DNA from 2 places in the Pseudomonas sp. A genome. Region 1 is predicted to be linked to the other one. Evidence: predicted binding sites of a transcription regulator. Region 1 holds the regulator's gene; the other holds the start of a gene.
The links. Region 1 encodes sigma-54, which starts transcription at its own class of promoters, with help from an activator protein. Its sites were predicted from a motif close to ANTGGCATNNANNTTGCTNT; they were not measured.

Region 1 (10,133 bases):
ATGCGATCGATCAGGGTATCGCCTTCGGCGACCAGCGCCGACAGAACCAGGCTGGCGGAAGCGCGCAGGTCGGTGGCCATTACCGGAGCACCTTTGAGCGCCTTGACGCCAGTGACGATGGCGGTGTTGCCCTCGACCTGGATCTGTGCGCCCATGCGGTGCATCTCGTAGACGTGCATGAAGCGGTTTTCGAAGATGGTCTCGATCACTGCGCCCGTGCCTTCGGCGATGGCGTTGAGCGAGATGAACTGCGCCTGCATGTCGGTCGGGAACGCCGGGTACGGGGCGGTACGCAGGTTCACGGCCTTCGGACGCTTGCCGTGCATGTCCAGCTCGATCCAGTCTTCACCGGTGGTGATGTCGGCGCCGGCTTCCTTGAGCTTCTCGAGGACGGCTTCGAGGATGGTCGGATCGGTGTCCTTGACCTTGACGCGGCCACCGGTCACGGCAGCGGCGACCAGGTAGGTGCCGGTCTCGATACGGTCGGGCATGACGCGATAGGTGGTCGGCTGCAGACGCTCGACGCCATCGATGGTGATGGTGTCGGTGCCGGCGCCCTGGATCTTCGCGCCCATGGCGATCAGGAAGTTGGCCAGGTCGACCACCTCCGGCTCGCGGGCGGCGTTCTGCAGCACGCTGCGGCCCTTGGCCAGGGCGGCGGCCATCATGATGTTCTCGGTACCGGTCACGCTGACGGTATCAAAGAAGAAGTGCGCGCCGCGCAGGCCGCCTTCGGGCGCCTTGGCCTTGATGTAGCCGCCTTCGACGTCGATTTTTGCACCCATGGCCTCCAGGCCGCGGATGTGCAGGTCGACTGGACGCGAACCGATGGCACAACCGCCCGGCAGGGCCACTTCGGCCTCACCGAAACGGGCGACCATTGGGCCGAGCACCAGGATCGAGGCGCGCATGGTCTTGACCAGCTCGTAGGGGGCGACCAGGGTCTTGATGGTGCGCGGATCGATTTCCACCGAGAGCTTCTCGTCGATCACAGGCTCGATGCCCATGCGACCGAACAGCTCGATCATGGTGGTGATGTCGTGCAGGTGCGGCAGGTTGCCGACCGTGACCGGACCATCGCACAGCAGGGTGGCCGAGAGAATCGGCAGCGCCGAGTTCTTCGCGCCGGAAATGCGGATCTCGCCGTCGAGGCACGCGCCGCCAGTAATAATCAGTTTGTCCATACGTATCTCGCCGCCAAGTTGGCTCAGGTGCGCTCAGCCCAGGCTGCGCTGCTGAAGAATTTCATGGTTACCGCGTGAATGCTGCCGTTGGCGATCCACGGATTGAGGTGAGCATAGATCGCCTGCTGACGCTTGACCGGGCTCTGGCCGGCCAGCTCGTCGCTGATCACGTTCAACTGGAAGTTGCAGCCTTCGCCTTCAACTTCGACCCGGGTTCCCGGCAATTTCTCTTCCAGAAAGCTTTTGACTTCTACGGCCTGCATGCTCAACCTCGATCGGCGCCCAACGCGCGCGGGTCGGCCATCATACAAAAAAGCCCCTCGCCTGCGAAGCCCATGACAAGGCGCGCTGACCGAGGGGCCTTTCCCGAACGGCAGGGCATCAGCCTGCCAACACTTCATCGAGGTCATAGACCCCGGCAATTTCCCGCATATCCTCGGGGATACCGCGCAGTTCCCAGGTCTTGCCGGCCGCCTGGGCATCGCGCATGAAGCCCAGCAACAACGACAGGCCGACACTGCTCGACTTCACCACCGCGGTGCAGTCGAGCACCAGGCGCTGCTCGCGGCACGCCGCGACCAACGCCTTGCCCTGCTTGCGCAGGGCCGGACCGCTGCGGTAGTCCAGCACGCCGGCCAGGGCGAGGACGCCCGGCTCGGCCATGCTCACGGCGGCGTCGCTCATTTGACTTCCTTATCCGGCGAAGTATCGGCGGTCGCCTTGGCCTTGGCCACTTCGCCAGCCCAGCCGTCGATGGTCTTGTCCAGGTTGTTGCCGTTGCGCTGCATGGCGTCCTGGAACTGGTCGCGGAACAGCTTGCCGATGTTGATGCCATTGACGATGACGTTACGCACCTTCCACTCGCCATCGAGCTTCTGCATGGTGTACTGCACCGGATAGACCGCGCCGTTGGTGCCGGTGATCTTCATGCCGACGCTGGTGCGGTCGCCGTCCTCGGCCTTGGCCGGGTCTACGGTGATGCCCTGGTTGTTGTACTCCAGCAGGGCGTTGCCGTAGAACTGCATCAGGCTGCGCTTGAAGTTCTCCTGGAAGCGCTGCATCTGCTCGGGCGTCGCCTTGCGCGAGTACTTGACGGTCATGATGCTCTTGGAGATGCCGTCGGCATCGACCACCGGGCCGAGATTGCTGTTGAGCGCGTTGTAGAACGCCTCGGGGTTGGCCTTGTACTGCTCCTTGTTGGCCTTCAGGTCGCTGAGCAGCTGCGTGGTGGTGCCCTGGATCACATCACGGGCGGATTGCCCCGGCGCCGCCAGGGCCAGCAGGGGGAAGGCCGCCAGCAGAACCAGCAGGCCACGTCGCAGGATCGAAATCATGGAAACTCCTTAATTAGCCGGTTGCGCTTCTTTCGGTTCCTTGCCCACCGAGTTGAGCAGGAACTTGCCGATCAGGTCTTCCAGCACCAGCGCCGACTGGGTGTCGTGGATGGTGCTGCCGTCCTTGAGTACCGCGTCCTCGCCGCCCACGCTGATGCCGATGTACTTCTCGCCCAGGAGGCCGGCGGTCAGGATCGAGGCAGTGGAGTCGGTCGGCAGGTTGTCGACATGCTTGTCCAGCTGCAGCGTGACCCGACCGGTGTAGGAATCGCGGTCCAGATCGATGGCCGTGACCTTGCCGATGGTCACACCGGCCATGGTCACTTTAGCTCTGACCGTCAAACCGGCGATATTGTCGAAGTACGCATAAACTTTGTACGTGTCGCTGCTCGGGCTGGCCGACAGCCCGCTGACACGCAGGGCCAGCAGCAGCAGCGCCAGGATCCCGGCCAGGAGGAACAGGCCGACACCGATTTCCAGGGTGCGGTTTTGCATCAGAAATCTCCAAACATCAAGGCGGTCAGAATAAAGTCCAGACCCAGGACTGCCAACGAGGCATAGACCACGGTCTTGGTGGTGGCACGGCTGATCCCTTCTGAAGTGGGCTCACAGTCGTACCCCTGGAATACGGCGATCCAGGTGACGACGAAGGCGAACACCAGGCTCTTGATCAGCCCGTTGATCACGTCGTCGCTGAACGAAACGCTGTTCTGCATGTTGGCCCAGAACGAACCCTCATAGACGCCCAGCCAGTCCACGGCGACCCACGAGCCGCCCCAGATGCCGACCACGCTGAAAATCAGCGCCAGTAGCGGCAGCGAGATGAAGCCGGCCCACAGGCGCGGGGCGACGATGTACTTGAGCGGGTCGACGCCGATCATCTCCAGGCTCGACAGTTGCTCGGTGGACTTCATGTTGCCGATCTCGGCGGTCAGCGCGGAGCCCGCGCGGCCGGCGAACAGCAAACCGGTGACCACCGGCCCCAGCTCGCGCAGCAGGGTCAGGGCGACCATCTGCCCCACGGCCTGCTCCGAGCCGTACCTGGCGAGGATGCTGTAGCCCTGCAGGGCTAGCACCATGCCGATGAACACGCCGGACACGACGATGATCGCCAGCGACAGCACGCCCACCGAATACAGTTGCTTGACCAGCAGCTGGAAGCCACCGATGCCGCTGCGCCCGCCCAGCGAATGGCCGAGGAACAGGCACGAGCGTCCCAGCACGGCCAGCACATCGATGGCCGAACGGCCGAACAGACGGATACGTTCGAGTAAGGATTTTCTGCGCATCAACGCGTCCCCAGCAGATCGGCGCGGTAGTCAGGCGCAGGGAAGTGGAAGGGTACCGGGCCGTCCGGGTCGCCTTTCATGAACTGGCGGATGCGCGGATTGTCCGAGCCCATCAGTTCGTCCGGCGTGCCCTGCCCCAGCACCTGGCCGTCGCCGACCACATAGATGTAGTCGGCGATGCTCGCGGTTTCCGCGAGATCGTGGGACACCACGATGCTGGTGATGCCCAGGGCATCGTTGAGCAGGCGGATCAGGCGCACCAGCACGCCCATGGCGATCGGGTCCTGGCCGACGAACGGTTCATCGTACATGAGGATCTGCGGGTCGAGGGCGATCGCCCGGGCCAGCGCCACGCGACGCTTCATGCCGCCGGACAGCTCGTCGGGCATCAGGTCGATGGCGCCGCGCAGGCCCACGGCCTGCAGCTTCATCAGCACGATGTCACGGATCATCTCGTCCGACAGCTGCGTATGCACCCGCAGCGGGAAGGCCACGTTCTCGAACACATCCAGGTCGGTGAACAGCGCGCCGCTCTGGAACAGCACGCCCATCTGCTTGCGCGCGTCGAACAGGTCGCTGCGCGACAACGCGGGCAGGTTCTGCCCGTTGACCCAGACCTCGCCACCGGACGGGCGCAACTGCGCGCCCATCAGGCGCAGCAAGGTGGTCTTGCCGCACCCCGAAGGCCCCATGATGCCGGTGACCTTGCCGCGGGGAATGCGTATGTCCACGTTGCTGAAAATGCTGCGCGAACCGCGCTTGAAGGTGACGCCCTTCAACTCGACCGCGTAGGCGCTATCCACACTCATCTAGACTCCTTGCTAGTGCAGCCTCGTCATGTGGACGCCTGCCTTCATCTTGAAGGCACACAGGTCCCCGGCGGGCCGAATAGCGGCGAACTATAGCACCGCTGATAGGCCCGCCCCAAGGGCGTCCCCGCACTCGTTCAGGGCACAGACAGGCTGGCGCGGCATCCATATGACATTCGAAGGATGAGCCTTTCACACATTGCGGCTATAATCGCCGCCTTTTCATCAGGCATTGCGTTTCGACATGACCCAATCCAGCGAGCTGATCCAATCCGCCCAGCGCACCCTGCGCCTCGAACTCGAGGCCGTGGAAGCCCTGCTGGCCCGCATCGACGGTGACTTCGTCAAGGCCTGCGAACTGATCCTGGCCAGCAAGGGACGGGTCGTGGTGGTGGGCATGGGCAAGTCGGGGCACATCGGCAACAAGATCGCCGCCACCCTGGCCAGCACCGGCACTCCGGCGTTCTTCGTGCACCCGGCCGAAGCCAGCCATGGCGACATGGGCATGATCACCCGGGACGATGTCATTCTTGCCCTGTCCAACTCCGGCAGCACCGCCGAGATCGTCACCCTGCTGCCACTGATCAAGCGCCTGGGCATCCAGCTGATCAGCCTGACCGGCAACCCCGACTCGCCCCTGGCCCAGGCCGCCGAGGTCAACCTCGACGCCAGCGTCGCCCAGGAAGCCTGTCCGCTCAACCTGGCGCCGACCTCCTCCACCACTGCGGCGCTGGCGCTGGGCGACGCCCTGGCCATCGCCCTGCTGGAGGCCCGCGGCTTCACCGCCGAGGATTTCGCCTTCTCCCACCCCGGTGGCGCACTGGGCCGCCGCCTGTTGCTGAAGGTCGAGAACGTCATGCATGCCGGCGAAGAACTCCCGGTGGTCAAGAGCGGCACCCTGCTCAAGGACGCGCTGCTTGAAATGTCTCGCAAAGGTCTGGGCATGACCGTGGTCCTGGGTGACGACGGCAAGCTTGCCGGCGTATTCACCGACGGCGACCTGCGCCGCAGCCTGGACCGCAACATCGACGTGCACAAGACCCTCATCGACGAGGTCATGACCGTGCACGGCAAGACCGCCCGCGCCGAGATGCTCGCCGCCGAGGCACTGAAGATCATGGAAGACCACAAGATCAGCGCGCTGGTGGTGGTCGATCAGGAAGACCGCCCGACCGGCGCCCTGAACATGCACGACCTGCTGCGCGCCGGAGTGATGTAAATGAACCAGGACCTGATGCAACGCGCCAAGGCCATCAAGCTGGCGGTGTTCGACGTCGACGGCGTGCTCACCGACGGCCGCCTGTATTTCCTCGAGGACGGCAGCGAGTTCAAGACCTTCAACACCCTCGACGGCCACGGCATCAAGATGCTCATGGCCGCGGGCGTGACCACCGCGATCATCAGCGGGCGCAAGACCCCGGTGGTCGAGCGCCGGGCGAAGAACCTCGGCATCCCGCACCTGTTCCAGGGCCGCGAGGACAAACTGGTGGTGCTCGACGGCCTGCTCGCCGAACTCAATCTAAGCTATGAACAGGTCGCCTACCTCGGCGACGACCTGCCCGACCTGCCGGTGATCCGCCGCGTGGGCCTGGGCATGGCGGTGCACAACGCCGCGGCATTCGTTCGCCAGCACGCCCACGGCGTCACCCTGGCTCGCGGCGGCGAAGGCGCCGCCCGCGAGTTCTGCGAACTGATCATGCAGGCCCAGGGCACCCTGGACGCTGCCAACGCCCATTACCTGTAAGGCTGCCCATGCTCAGCAAGAAGATCAGAAATGTCGCGCTGCTAGGCGGGATCGCCGCCGTGCTGGTTGCGGTAGGCTATTGGAACATCAGCCCGGAGACCTTCCTCGACCAGCCGCAGGCTCAGGTCGACCAGAGTGCCATCGACTACTACGCGATCAACGCCCACAGCCTGCAGTTCTTGCCCGACGGCAAGCTGCAGTACGAGATGACCGCCGCCAAGGTCGAGCACCTCAAGGCCAGCGAGGTCACCCTGGTAACCACGCCCGACCTGCACATGTACCGCGGCACCGAGTACCCCTGGCACGTGCAGAGCAAGCGCGCCGAGGTCAACCCGGACGGCACCGAGGTCGAACTGATCGACGATGTGCGCGTGGCGCGCACCGACGACAAGCAACGTGAAACCATCATCACCAGCACACGCATGACCGTGTTCCCGCAGAAGCAATATGCGCAGACCGAGCAAGCCGTTAGAATCGACGGCGCCGGTGGCACGACTACGGGCAAAGGAATGAAAGCGTATTTGAAAGAAGGCAGGATGGACCTGCTCTCTAACGTAAGAGGACAGTATGAGGCTCGTTAAAACCATCCCCCTTCTGCTCAGCCTGGGCGTAGCACTGGGAAGCGCGAGCGCCTTCGCCCTGCCGAACGACCGTGACCAGCCGATCCGCATCCAGGCGGACAACGCCCACCTGGACGACAAGCAGGGCGTTGCCACCTACACCGGCGACGTGATCATCACCCAAGGTTCGATGATGATCAAAGGCAACACCGTGACCATGACCCGCTCCGCCTCCGGCGACATCGACGTGGTCACCTCGGTGGGCAACCTGGCCTACTTCGAGCAGCAGCAGAGCGCCGCCAAGCCCGACAAGATGAAAGGCTGGGCCGTGACCATCCAATACCAGGCGCAGAAAGACACGGTGATCCTTACCGACCGCGCCAAGGTCGAGAACGAAGGCAACACCACCGAAGGCGAGAAGATCGTCTACAACACCAAGACCCAGGTGGCTACCGCCGGTCGCGGTGGCAACGTGACTGCACCACGTCAGCGCATCGACATGGTCATTCAACCGAAGAAAAAGGCCGAGTAAATGGCAACCCTCAAAGCCCAGCACCTGGCCAAGAGCTACAAGGGCAGGCAGGTCGTTCGCGACGTCAGCCTGTCCATCGACAGCGGCCAGATCGTCGGCCTGCTCGGCCCCAACGGCGCCGGCAAGACCACCTGTTTCTACATGATCGTCGGCCTGGTCCAGGCCGACCAGGGTCGCGTGCTGATCGACAGCCTCGACGTCAGCCACCAGCCCATGCACGGCCGCGCCCAGGCCGGTATCGGCTACCTGCCGCAGGAAGCCTCGATCTTCCGCAAGCTGTCGGTGGCCGACAACATCATGGCCATCCTCGAGACCCGCAAGGACCTCGACCGCGACGGCCGGCGCAAGGAGCTGGAAAGCCTGCTGCAGGAATTCCACATCAGCCACATCCGCGACAACCTCGGCATGAGCCTCTCCGGCGGTGAACGCCGCCGCGTCGAGATCGCCCGCGCCCTGGCCACCGCGCCCAAGTTCATCCTGCTGGACGAACCCTTTGCCGGTGTCGACCCGATCTCCGTGGGCGACATCAAGCAGATCATCCACCACCTCAAGAACAAGGGCATCGGCGTACTGATCACCGACCACAACGTTCGCGAGACCCTGGACATCTGCGAGACCGCCTACATCGTCAACGATGGCCAGCTGATCGCCGAAGGCGACGCCGAGACCATCCTGGCCAACCAGCTGGTCAAGGAAGTGTACCTGGGGCACGAGTTCCGACTCTGACCCCGGCCTGCCCGGAGCACTGGCGCAAGCGCCTGTTCGAGGCTTAAGTTGTTACAGTGCTCTAGGCAAACGCTGCAATTTCAGGCATACAACTTGCTTAAAATCGGCGCCCAGGCGCCCTCCGTGTAGTGGATGGCGCATGCGCGCCGGCAACAAGGTATCAAGCCCCAGCCATGAAACCATCGCTCGTCCTAAAAATGGGCCAGCAACTGACGATGACCCCGCAGTTGCAACAGGCCATCCGTCTGCTTCAGCTCTCCACCCTGGACCTCCAGCAGGAAATCCAGGAAGCGCTGGAGTCCAATCCGATGCTCGAACGTCAGGAAGACGGCGAGGACTTCGACAACAGCGATCCGATGGCGGACAACGCCGAGAACAAGCCGACCGCCGAAGTCCAGGACAACAGTTTCCAGGAAACCAGTACCAGCAGCACCGCGGAAAACCTCGAAGACGGCGAATGGGCCGAGCGCATCCCCAACGAACTGCCGGTCGACACCGCCTGGGAAGACATCTACCAGACCAGCGCCAGCAGCCTGCCGAGCAACGATGACGACGAGTGGGACTTCACCACCCGCACCTCGGTCGGCGAGAGTCTGCAGAGCCACCTGCTGTGGCAGCTCAACCTGGCGCCGATGTCCGACACCGACCGCCTGATCGCCGTTACCCTGATCGACAGCATCAACAGCCAGGGCTACCTGGAAGACACCCTCGAGGAGATCTGCGCAGGCTTCGATCCGGAGCTCGACATCGAGCTGGACGAGGTCGAGGCGGTGCTGCACCGCATCCAGCAGTTCGAACCTGCCGGCATTGGCGCCCGTTCCCTGGGCGAATGCCTGCTGCTGCAACTGCGCCAGCTGCCGGCCTCGACACCGTGGATGAGTGAGGCCCAGCGCTTGGTCACCGACTTCATCGATCTGCTCGGCAGCCGCGACTACAGCCAGCTGATGCGCCGCATGAAGCTCAAGGAAGACGAACTGCGCCAGGTCATCGAACTGGTGCAGACCCTCAACCCGCGCCCCGGCTCGCAGATCGAGTCCAGCGAGCCCGAGTACGTCGTGCCTGACGTCATCGTGCGCAAGGACAGCGAGCGCTGGCTGGTCGAGCTCAACCAGGAAGCGGTACCGCGCCTGCGGGTCAACCCGCAGTACGCCGGCTTCGTCCGCCGCGCCGACACCAGCGCCGACAACACCTTCATGCGCAACCAGTTGCAGGAAGCGCGCTGGTTCATCAAGAGCCTGCAGAGCCGCAACGAGACGCTGATGAAGGTGGCGACGCAGATCGTCGAGCACCAGCGCGGCTTCCTCGACCACGGCGACGAGGCCATGAAGCCGCTGGTGCTGCACGATATCGCCGAGGCGGTGGGCATGCACGAGTCGACCATTTCCCGGGTGACCACGCAAAAATACATGCACACCCCGCGCGGCATCTACGAACTGAAATACTTTTTCTCCAGCCACGTGAGCACCGCCGAAGGCGGCGAATGCTCGTCCACGGCGATCCGCGCGATCATCAAGAAACTGGTGGCGGCGGAAAATCAGAAAAAGCCATTGAGTGACAGCAAGATCGCTGGTTTACTGGAGGCACAAGGCATCCAGGTAGCCCGTCGCACCGTCGCCAAGTACCGCGAATCGTTGGGCATCGCCCCGTCGAGCGAGCGCAAGCGACTGATGTAGCCCCGGGATGTGCCACAGCGTTTCAGTGGCAGGTGCAATACCTGCCTCTTTATGCACGGGCAACAAAGGAGAAGCTGTATGCAAGTCAACATCAGTGGACAGCATGTAGAAGTCACCCAACCACTGCGCGATTACGTGCTCGAAAAGCTCGCCCGCGTGGAGGGTCATTTCGACAAGATCACCAATGCGACGGTGATCATGAAGGTCGAGAAGCTGCAGCAGAAGGTGGAAGCCACACTCCAGATTCCCGGTGGCGAAGTCGTCGCCAACGCCGAACATCAA
Region 2 (10,133 bases), 1.5 Mb from region 1:
CCGTCCGGACGGCCGCTGACCATGGGATAGAAGAGGGTGTCCTGCAGTTCCGCTGGGATGCCGGGGCCGTTGTCGACGATCTCGATCCTGGCGACCAGGCGGTGGCGCACATGGCCGATGGTGAACTGGCGCACGGCGCGGCTGCGCAGGGTGATGCGGCCCAGGCGCAGCTCGTTCTGCCCGCCGATGGCCTGCATGGCGTTGCGCACGATGTTGAGCACGGCCTGGATCATCTGCTCACGGTCGATCAGCACGTCCGGCAGGCTCGGGTCATAGTCGCGCACCAAGGTGATGCAGCCCTGGCTCTCGGCCTCGACCAGGCTGCACACGCGCTCGAGCACTTCGTGGATGTTGGTCATGGCCAACGACGGCAGCTTGTTCGAGCCGAGCATGCGGTCGACCAGGTTACGCAGACGGTCGGCTTCCTCGATGATCACGTTGGTGTAGTCGCGCAGGCTTTCTTCCGGCAGTTCACGGGCCAGCAACTGGGCCGCGCCACGAATGCCGCCGAGAGGGTTCTTGATCTCGTGGGCCAGGCCGCGCACCAGCATCTTGGTGGTCTCCTGCTTGCTCAGCTGGGCCTCTTCCTTGGTGATGCGCAGCAGCCGGTCGCGAGGATGCACCTCCAGCAACAGCAGGGTCTGGCCCAGATGCAGGATGGGGGTCACGGCATAGTCGACGGTGATGGTCTGGCCGGTCAGCGAGGTCAGCTGCGCTTCACGCTTGGTGAACGGGTGCGCCTGCTCGACCGCCTGGCGCAGTGAATTGAGCGCCTCGGTCGATTCGGTGAACAGCTCGCTGATGAACTGCCCGTGGCTGCGCTGGCCGCTGACGGCCAGCAGCATCTCCGCCGCCGGGTTCATGTACTCCAGGCGCAGTTCGGCATTGAGCAGCAGCGTGGCCGTGGTCAGGTTGTCCAGAAGCAGACGGTGCTGTGCATCGCTGATGGTCATGGGGCGTCGTTGACCTCTTTTGGCACATGGGCTGGCGCGGGTGGTGCGCTTGGTACCGTGAAAATGCAAGAAACAAACCAAGGCTCCGAAAAGAAGCGAGAAACCCGGATAAACACCTGTTATTGCGCAAATTCGGAACAGAAAGTCCAGGTTAAACGTTTCACTTGAACCATATTGGGGGGCATCACGGGGCATGCCCGAAAATAGTGCACCAATATAGAGCATAGCCCGGAGGGTGAGGTTTTGATTTTGGCTGGGAGCCAATGGCCTCCGCGCGGGTGAGCCCGCTCCCACAGAGGGCGTGCGGTTTGCCCGCGAGGGATTCGATACGGAAATGAAAACGGCCTCCCGAGGGAGGCCGTCCTGATGTCATCGACGCGGGGCGCCGATCAGATCAGCAGCTGTAGTACAGCTCGTATTCCAGCGGGTGTACGAAGGTGCGGACCTTGATCTCTTCTTCGCTCTTCAGTTCGATGAAGGCATCGATGAAGTCGTCGGAGAACACGCCGCCCTTGGTCAGGAACGCACGGCCCTTGTCCAGCTCTTCCAGGGCTTCCTTCAGGCTGCCGCACACCTGCGGGATGTCCTTCGCCTCTTCAGGCGGCAGGTCGTACAGGTTCTTGTCGGCGGCATCGCCTGGGTGGATCTTGTTCTGGATGCCGTCCAGGCCGGCCATCAGCAAGGCCGCGAAGGCCAGGTACGGGTTGGCCGATGGGTCCGGGAAGCGTGCTTCGATACGGCGGGCTTTCGGGCTGCCGACGTAAGGAATACGGATCGAGGCGGAACGGTTGCGCGCCGAGTAGGCCAGCATCACCGGGGCTTCGAAACCTGGGACCAGACGCTTGTAGGAGTTGGTCGACGGGTTGGTGAAGCCGTTCAGGGCCTTGCCGTGCTTGATGATGCCGCCGATGAAGTACAGGGCGGTATCGGACAGGCCGGCATAGCCTTCGCCGGAGAAGGTGTTCTTGCCGTCTTTCCAGATCGACATGTGCACGTGCATGCCCGAGCCGTTGTCGCCGTACAGAGGCTTGGGCATGAAGGTGGCGGTACGGCCGTAAGCGTCGGCAACGTTGTGCACGACGTACTTCAGGGCCTGTACTTCGTCAGCTTTCTTCACCAGGGTGTTGAACTTGACGCCGATCTCGTTCTGGCCGGCGGTCGCCACTTCGTGGTGGTGGACTTCGACGGTCTGGCCCATTTCTTCCAGGGCGTTGCACATGGCGGTGCGGATTTCGTGGTCGTGGTCGAACGGCGGAACCGGGAAGTAACCGCCTTTCACGCCCGGACGGTGGCCTTTGTTGCCGCCTTCGACGTCAGCGCCGGTCATCCACGAGCCTTGCTCGGAGAAGATCTTGAACATCGAGCCGGAAATGTCCGACTGGAACTTCACTTCGTCGAAGATGAAGAACTCAGGCTCGGGGCCGGCGAACACGGTGTCACCGATGCCGGTGCTCTTCAGGTACTCTTCGGCGCGCTTGGCGATGCCGCGCGGGTCGCGATCGTAGCCCTGCATGCTCGACGGATCGACGATATCGCAGGTGATGATCAGGGTCGGCTCTTCGGTGAACGGGTCCAGCACGGCGGTGTCGTCGACCGGCATCAGGATCATGTCGGAGGCTTCGATGCCTTTCCAGCCAGCGATGGAGGAACCGTCGAACATCTTGCCGACTTCGAAGAAGTCTTCGTCCAGGCCATCGCGCGCCGGCATGGTCACGTGATGCTGAACGCCCTTGGTGTCCGTGAAACGCAGATCAATCCACTTGACGTCATGATCTTTGATGAGTTGAACCGACTTCGACATGTTGTCCTCCGGATGGTCTAGGGCGCAGTTGGCCGCTGCCCTGGAAAAAGGGTGTCGCTGGGCGCGGATAGTCGGCCAAGCGTACCTGCCTCACAAGGGAGCAAATTGCATGCCAGTGCCCAAAAATGGCGAGGGCGGGATGAAAGGGGGCGTTGGCGGGCATTTGCGAGGTTGTGGGATGGAAAGAATGCACCCTTAAAAGGCACTTTTTGAATGTTAAGCACTATTTTGGTGCACGCCTGAGGCCTTGTGCTGCTTTCGGGGGCCCTTTCGCGGGCAAGCCCGCTCCCACAGGATCTTCACTGGCTTCAATGATTGTGCGATCCCTGTGGGAGCGGGTTTACCCGCGAAAGGGCCGGTACAGGTGCTGCACAAGCCCCCTGCTGCATTCATCGCAAAGCTTCTGATCAAAAGTTGCTCAAACCTTGAGCGATTTCCGCTATAATTCGCGCCCCCTATTTTCGGCAGGCCCTGCGCGCGCTGTTAAACCAATGAAACTTATCGTCAAAGTCTTCCCAGAGATCACCATCAAGAGCCGGCCGGTGCGCAAGCGCTTCATCCGCCAGCTCGCCAAGAACATCCGCAACGTGCTCAAGGATCTGGATCCCGAGCTCGCGGTTGATGGTGTCTGGGACAACCTCGAGGTGGTGACCCGCGTCGAGGACGAGAAGATCCAGCGCGAGATGATCGAGCGCCTGTCCTGCACCCCGGGTATCACCCACTTCCTGCAGGTCGAGGAATACCCGCTGGGCGACTTCGACGACATCGTCGCCAAGTGCAAGCACCACTTCGGCCACCTGCTGGCCGGTAAGTACTTCGCCGTGCGCTGCAAACGCGGTGGTCACCACGACTTCACCTCGATGGACGTCGACCGCTACGTCGGCAGCCAGCTGCGCCAGCAGTGCGGCGCCGCCGGCATCGAGCTGAAGAAGCCAGAGGTGCTGGTGCGCATCGAGATCCGCGACCAGCGCCTGTACGTGATCCACAACCAGCACAACGGCATCGGTGGTTATCCGCTGGGTGCCCTGGAGCAGACCCTGGTGCTGATGTCCGGTGGCTTCGACTCCACCGTGGCGGCCTATCAGATGATGCGCCGCGGCCTGATGACCCACTTCTGCTTCTTCAACCTCGGCGGTCGCGCTCACGAACTGGGTGTGATGGAAGTGGCCCACTTCCTGTGGAAGAAGTACGGCAGCAGCCAGCGCGTGCTGTTCATCAGCGTGCCGTTCGAGGAAGTGGTCGGCGAGATCCTCAACAAGGTCGACAACAGCTACATGGGCGTCACGCTCAAGCGCATGATGCTGCGCGCGGCTGCGCGCATGGCCGACCGCCTGCAGATCGACGCCCTGGTGACCGGCGAGGCGATTTCCCAAGTGTCCAGCCAGACATTGCCGAACCTGTCGATCATCGACTCGGCCACCGACAAGCTGGTGCTGCGCCCGCTGCTGGCCAGCCACAAGCAGGACATCATCGACCAGGCTACCGAGATCGGCACCGCCGATTTCGCCAAGCACATGCCCGAGTACTGCGGCGTGATCTCGGTGAACCCGACCACCCATGCCAAGCGTCACCGCATGGAGCACGAAGAGAAGCAATTCGAGATGGAAGTGCTGGAGCGTGCCCTGGAGCGCGCCAGGTTCATTTCCATCGACCACGTGATCGATGAACTGGGCAAGGACATCGAAGTCGAGGAAGTGGCCGAGGCGCTGCCAGGCCAGATCGTCATCGACATTCGTCACCCTGATGCCCAGGAAGACGAACCCCTGGCGCTGGATGGTATCGAAGTCCAAGCCATGCCGTTCTATGCGATCAACAGCAAGTTCAAGCATCTGGATCCCACGCGCCAGTACTTGCTGTATTGCGACAAGGGTGTGATGAGCCGTCTGCACGCACACCACCTGCTCAGTGAGGGACATGCCAATGTGCGTGTTTATCGTCCGACATAAGACGCCAGGGCTGTATGGCGGCAGCATCCGCCATCGCCCTCCCGACCGCCGGGCCCGCTGAGCCTTAAACAGTACATATTGGCCGCCTACACTGGCGGCAACCGAATCCTCTGATCGAGATACAGTTGTGATCGAAAATCTGCGTAACATCGCCATCATCGCCCACGTTGACCATGGTAAAACCACCCTGGTCGACAAACTCCTGCGCCAGTCCGGCACCCTGGAGCGTAACGAGCTCAACGACGAGCGCGTCATGGACTCCAACGACCAGGAAAAAGAGCGCGGCATTACCATTCTGGCGAAAAACACCGCCATCAACTGGAACGGCTACCACATCAACATCGTCGACACCCCCGGCCACGCCGACTTCGGTGGCGAGGTTGAGCGTGTAATGTCGATGGTCGACTCCGTGCTGCTGCTGGTCGACGCGCAAGACGGCCCGATGCCGCAAACCCGCTTCGTGACCAAGAAGGCCTTCGAAGCCGGCCTGAAGCCGATCGTCGTGATCAACAAGGTCGACCGTCCGGGCGCGCGTCCTGACTGGGTTCTGGACCAGATCTTCGACCTGTTCGACAACCTCGGCGCCACCGACGAACAGCTGGACTTCAAAGTCGTCTACGCCTCGGCCCTGAACGGCATCGCCGGCCTGGACCACACCGCCATGGGCGAAGACATGACCGCCCTGTACCAGTCGATCGTCGACAACGTACCGGCGCCGGATGTTGACCGTGAAGGCTCGTTCCAGATGCAGATCTCCGCACTGGACTACAACAGCTTCCTCGGCGTTATCGGTGTTGGCCGTATCGCCCGCGGTCGCGTCAAGCCGAACACCCCGGTTGTCGCCATCGACACCAACGGCAAGAAGCGTAACGGCCGTATCCTGAAACTGATGGGTCACCACGGTCTGCACCGTGTGGACGTCGAAGAAGCCCAGGCTGGCGACATCGTCTGCATCAGCGGTTTCGACGAGCTGTTCATCTCCGACACCCTGTGCGCCCCGGATGCGGTAGAAGCGATGAAGCCGCTGACCGTTGACGAGCCAACTGTTTCGATGACCTTCCAGGTCAACGACTCGCCGTTCTGCGGTAAAGAAGGCAAGTTCGTCACCAGCCGTAACATCAAGGACCGTCTGGACAAGGAGCTGCTGTACAACGTTGCCCTGCGCGTTCAGGAAACCGATTCCCCTGACAAGTTCAAGGTATCGGGCCGTGGTGAGCTGCACCTGTCGGTACTGATCGAAACCATGCGCCGTGAAGGCTTCGAGATGGCCGTAGGCCGTCCTGAAGTGATCATCCGCGAAGTCGACGGCGTCAAGCAGGAGCCGTTCGAGAACGTCACCATCGACATCCCTGAGGAATCCCAGGGCAAGGTCATGGAAGAGATGGGCCTGCGTAAAGGCGACCTGACCAACATGGTTCCGGATGGCAAGGGCCGTGTGCGCCTGGAATACAACATTCCAGCCCGTGGTCTGATCGGTTTCCGTAACCAGTTCCTGACCCTGACCAACGGTGCAGGCATCCTGACCTCGATCTTCGATCGCTACGACACCATGAAGTCGGGCCAGATGTCCGGCCGCCTGAACGGTGTCCTGGTTTCGGTCGAGACCGGCAAGGCCCTGACCTACTCGCTGGAAACCCTGCAGGCTCGCGGCAAGCTGTTCGTTGAGCACGGCCAGGAGATCTACAACGGTCAGATCATCGGCCTGAACAGCCGTGACAACGACCTGGGCGTGAACCCGACCAAAGGCAAGAAGCTCGACAACATGCGTGCTTCGGGCAAGGACGAAGTCATCGCCCTGGTTCCGCCGGTTCGCCACACCCTCGAGCAGGCCCTGGAATTCATCCAGGACGACGAGCTGTGCGAAGTCACGCCGAAGTCGATCCGTCTGCGCAAGAAGATCCTCGACGAAGGCGAGCGTACCCGCGCTGCCAAGAAAGCCAAGAACTGAGTCATTAGTTCAGGCTGAATGAAAACGCCCCCGGTCGAAAGGCCGGGGGCGTTTTTGTTTGCCTTCAGAATTCAGGGGCCGCTTTGCGGCCCTTTCGCGGCACAAGGCCGCTCCTACAGGAGATCGCGGTCCCCTGTAGGAGCGGCCTTGTGCCGCGATGGGCTGCAAAGCAGCCCCAGAATTTCAAAGGTAAAGCAGGATCAGCGGGTAGCCACCTTGGGCTTGTACGCACAATACCCCGGCCGCGGCCCGATCTTCGGGTGATTGCGGCAGGTGTCCGGGCGCTTGTCATAAATGGTGCACAGCCGGCTCTTGCGGTCCAGATACATGCAGTCGTCGTTGCTCATCCGGGTCAGGGTGAAGATCCCCGACTTCTGGTTGAAACGCTCGATGATGCCTTCCTTCTGCAGGCGTTTGGCCACGTTTTTCGGGGGTTCGTCTTTTTCGAACTCGTCCACCACGCCGATGCGGATCAGATCCTTGATCTTCACCTCCACCGGCAGGGTGCAGCAGGTCGAGTGGCAGCCACCGCACATGTGGCTGGCATAGCGCTGCCAGGTCTCCAGGCGGTCGACTTCGGCGGCGGCGATCAGGGTCGGTTTCATGGTTGCGGTTTTATTCTTGCAAGGGAAATCACGGTTTTGGGGCGCGCGATGATACCGGAGTTGTTCAATTTGTGAACAACCTTTTGCCGGTTTCGCCAGCGGTGGATGAAAACCGCGAACCGTCGCTGTCGCTCCGTGTCAGAGCGTCTAGGCTGAACAATCTCCCTGCGCTTTCGCCCATTTGCCCGAGGATGCCTCATGTCCCAGGAAACCGAAGCCCGTGACGAAAAGGACCATAGTGCAGAGGTGGCGGCCTTTCGCGCCGCCGTGCTGGCCAAGCTGACCTACGCGGTCGGCAAGGACCCGGAACACGCTTTCGACCACGACTGGTTCGAGGCCATCGCCCTGGCCGCCCGCGACCACATGGTCGATCACTGGATGGACCATACCCGGCGGGCCTACCGACGCAGCCAGAAGCGTGTCTATTACCTCTCCCTCGAATTCCTCATCGGCCGCTTGCTGTACGACAGCCTGAGCAACCTCGGCTACCTGGAGATCGCCCGTGAGGCGTTGCAGGGGTTGGACGTGGACCTTGAGCGCATCCGCCTGCTCGAGCCCGATGCGGCGCTGGGCAATGGCGGCCTCGGGCGCCTGGCGGCGTGCTTCATGGAGAGCATGTCGACTTTGGGCATCGCCGCCCATGGTTACGGCATCCGCTACGAGCATGGCCTGTTCCGCCAGGCGGTAGTCGATGGCTGGCAGCAGGAGCAGACCGAGAACTGGCTGGATTTCGGCAACCCCTGGGAGTTCGAGCGCGCCGAGGTGATCTATCCGATCAGCTTCGGCGGCAGTGTCGAAACCGTGCACGAGGGCAATGGGCAGCAGCGCCAGGTCTGGTGGCCGGGCGAGACGGTGCGGGCGGTGGCCTACGACACACCGGTGGTCGGTTGGCGCGGCGCCAGCGTCAACACCCTGCGCCTATGGAGGGCCCGGGCGTTGGAAGAACTGCACCTGGAGCGCTTCAACGCCGGCGACCACCTGGGCGCAGTGGCCGAGGTGGCCCGCGCCGAGAGCATCTCGCGGGTGCTGTACCCGGCCGACAGCACCGAGGCCGGCCAGGAGCTACGCCTGCGCCAGGAATACTTCTTCGTCTCGGCCTCGCTGCAGGACCTGTTGCGCCGCCACCTGAACATGCATAAAGACCTGCTCAACCTGCCGGATGCCGCAGCGATCCAGCTCAACGACACCCACCCGTCGATCGCCGTGGCCGAGTTGATGCGCCTGTTGGTGGACCAGCACGAAATCCCCTGGGACAAAGCCTGGGAGCTGACCGTCGGAACCCTGGCCTACACCAACCACACCCTACTGCCCGAGGCCCTGGAAACCTGGCCGGTGGCGCTGATGGAGCGCATGCTGCCGCGGCATATGCAGATCATCTACCTGATCAACGCCTACCATATCGATGCCTTGCGGGCCAAAGGCCTGCACGACTTCGATGTGCTGCGCGCGGTGTCGCTGATCGAGGAGGACAACGGTCGCCGGGTACGCATGGGCAACCTGGCGTTTCTCGGCTCGCACAGCGTCAACGGCGTGTCGGCGCTGCACAGCAAACTGATGAAGAGCACGGTGTTCGCCGAACTGCACAAGCTTTACCCGCAACGGATCAACAACAAGACCAACGGCATCACCTTCCGTCGCTGGCTGTACCAGTCCAACCCGCAGCTCACGGCGATGCTGATCGAGGCGTTGGGCCCGCAGGTGCTGGACGACCCGGAAGGCAAGCTCAAGGGGCTGGCGCCTTTTGCCGACAAGGCCACCTTCCGCAAGCAATTCGCCGCCCAGCGCCTGCACAGCAAGCGCGCATTGGCCAGCATCATTCAGGACCGGCTGGGGGTGACAGTCAATCCGCAGGCGCTGTTCGACGTCCAGGTCAAGCGCATCCACGAGTACAAGCGCCAGCTGCTCAACCTGTTGCATACGGTGGCGCTGTACCAGGCGATGCGCAATGACCCCGGGACCGACTGGGTACCGCGGGTGAAGATCTTCGCCGGCAAGGCGGCGGCCAGCTACCACCAGGCCAAGCTGATCATCAAGCTGGCCAACGACATCGCCCGGGTGGTCAACAACGACCCCACGGTGCGTGACCAGCTCAAGGTGGTGTTCCTGCCCAACTACAACGTCAGCCTGGCCGAGAGCATCATCCCGGCGGCGGACCTGTCCGAGCAGATCTCCACTGCTGGCTATGAGGCGTCCGGTACCAGCAACATGAAGTTCGGCCTCAATGGCGCGCTGACCATCGGCACCCTGGATGGCGCCAATGTCGAGATGTGCGAGCAGGTGGGCGCCGAAAACATGTTCATCTTCGGCCTGACCGCCCAGCAGGTGGAGGCGCGCAAGCGCAGCGGCGATTTCGGCGCCGCTGCGGCGGTTGCCGCCTCCCATCGGTTGGGCGATGTGCTGCAGGCGATCCGCAGCGGCGTGTTTTCGCCGGACGACCCGGCGCGCTACGCCGGGCTGGTGGACGGGCTGATCGCCTATGACCGCTTCCTGGTATGCGCCGACTTCGATGCCTACTGGGACGCCCAGCGGCGGGTCGAGGAGCTGTGGCACGCGCCGCAGGACTGGTGGCGCATGGCAGTGCTCAATACCGCGCGGATGGGCTGGTTCTCGTCGGATCGGACCATTCGTGAGTATGCGACCGAGATCTGGAAGGCGTTGGATTGAGGTGAGGCCATTCGCGGGTAAACCCGCTCCCACAGGGACCTCACAGGTTTCAAAGCCTGCGCAGTACCTGTGGGAGCGGGTTCACCCGCGAATTAGGCAGATGCCGACTATCGGCCTGGCGCGGGCTGAACTACCGACCTAATGTGCCGTCTGACAGCCCAGGCAAGTCTCTTTGCTCGCTAGCCCGCAACTCTCCCTGTAAACTGCGGGGGTTTT

Region 2: the regulator sigma-54 is predicted to act here: its motif matches at 2,852-2,871, upstream of glnA (type I glutamate--ammonia ligase).

What each region holds. Positions count from the first base shown of each region.
Region 1 is NZ_CM149873.1:5,571,936-5,582,068, forward strand. Features, by position in the region: gene murA (UDP-N-acetylglucosamine 1-carboxyvinyltransferase) at 1-1,184, opposite strand, end outside; gene AC0MAZ_RS24825 (BolA family protein) at 1,208-1,447, opposite strand; gene AC0MAZ_RS24830 (STAS domain-containing protein) at 1,566-1,868, opposite strand; gene AC0MAZ_RS24835 (MlaC/ttg2D family ABC transporter substrate-binding protein) at 1,865-2,518, opposite strand; gene mlaD (outer membrane lipid asymmetry maintenance protein MlaD) at 2,528-3,013, opposite strand; gene mlaE (lipid asymmetry maintenance ABC transporter permease subunit MlaE) at 3,013-3,807, opposite strand; gene AC0MAZ_RS24850 (ATP-binding cassette domain-containing protein) at 3,807-4,616, opposite strand; gene AC0MAZ_RS24855 (KpsF/GutQ family sugar-phosphate isomerase) at 4,861-5,835, shown strand; gene AC0MAZ_RS24860 (KdsC family phosphatase) at 5,836-6,360, shown strand; gene lptC (LPS export ABC transporter periplasmic protein LptC) at 6,369-6,941, shown strand; gene lptA (lipopolysaccharide transport periplasmic protein LptA) at 6,928-7,452, shown strand; gene lptB (LPS export ABC transporter ATP-binding protein) at 7,453-8,178, shown strand; gene AC0MAZ_RS24880 (RNA polymerase factor sigma-54) at 8,352-9,851, shown strand; gene hpf (ribosome hibernation-promoting factor, HPF/YfiA family) at 9,930-10,133, shown strand, end outside.
Region 2 is NZ_CM149873.1:1,214,501-1,224,633, forward strand. Features, by position in the region: gene glnL (nitrogen regulation protein NR(II)) at 1-953, opposite strand, end outside; gene glnA (type I glutamate--ammonia ligase) at 1,348-2,754, opposite strand; gene thiI (tRNA uracil 4-sulfurtransferase ThiI) at 3,246-4,700, shown strand; gene typA (translational GTPase TypA) at 4,828-6,648, shown strand; gene AC0MAZ_RS05520 (YkgJ family cysteine cluster protein) at 6,849-7,253, opposite strand; gene AC0MAZ_RS05525 (glycogen/starch/alpha-glucan phosphorylase) at 7,452-9,917, shown strand.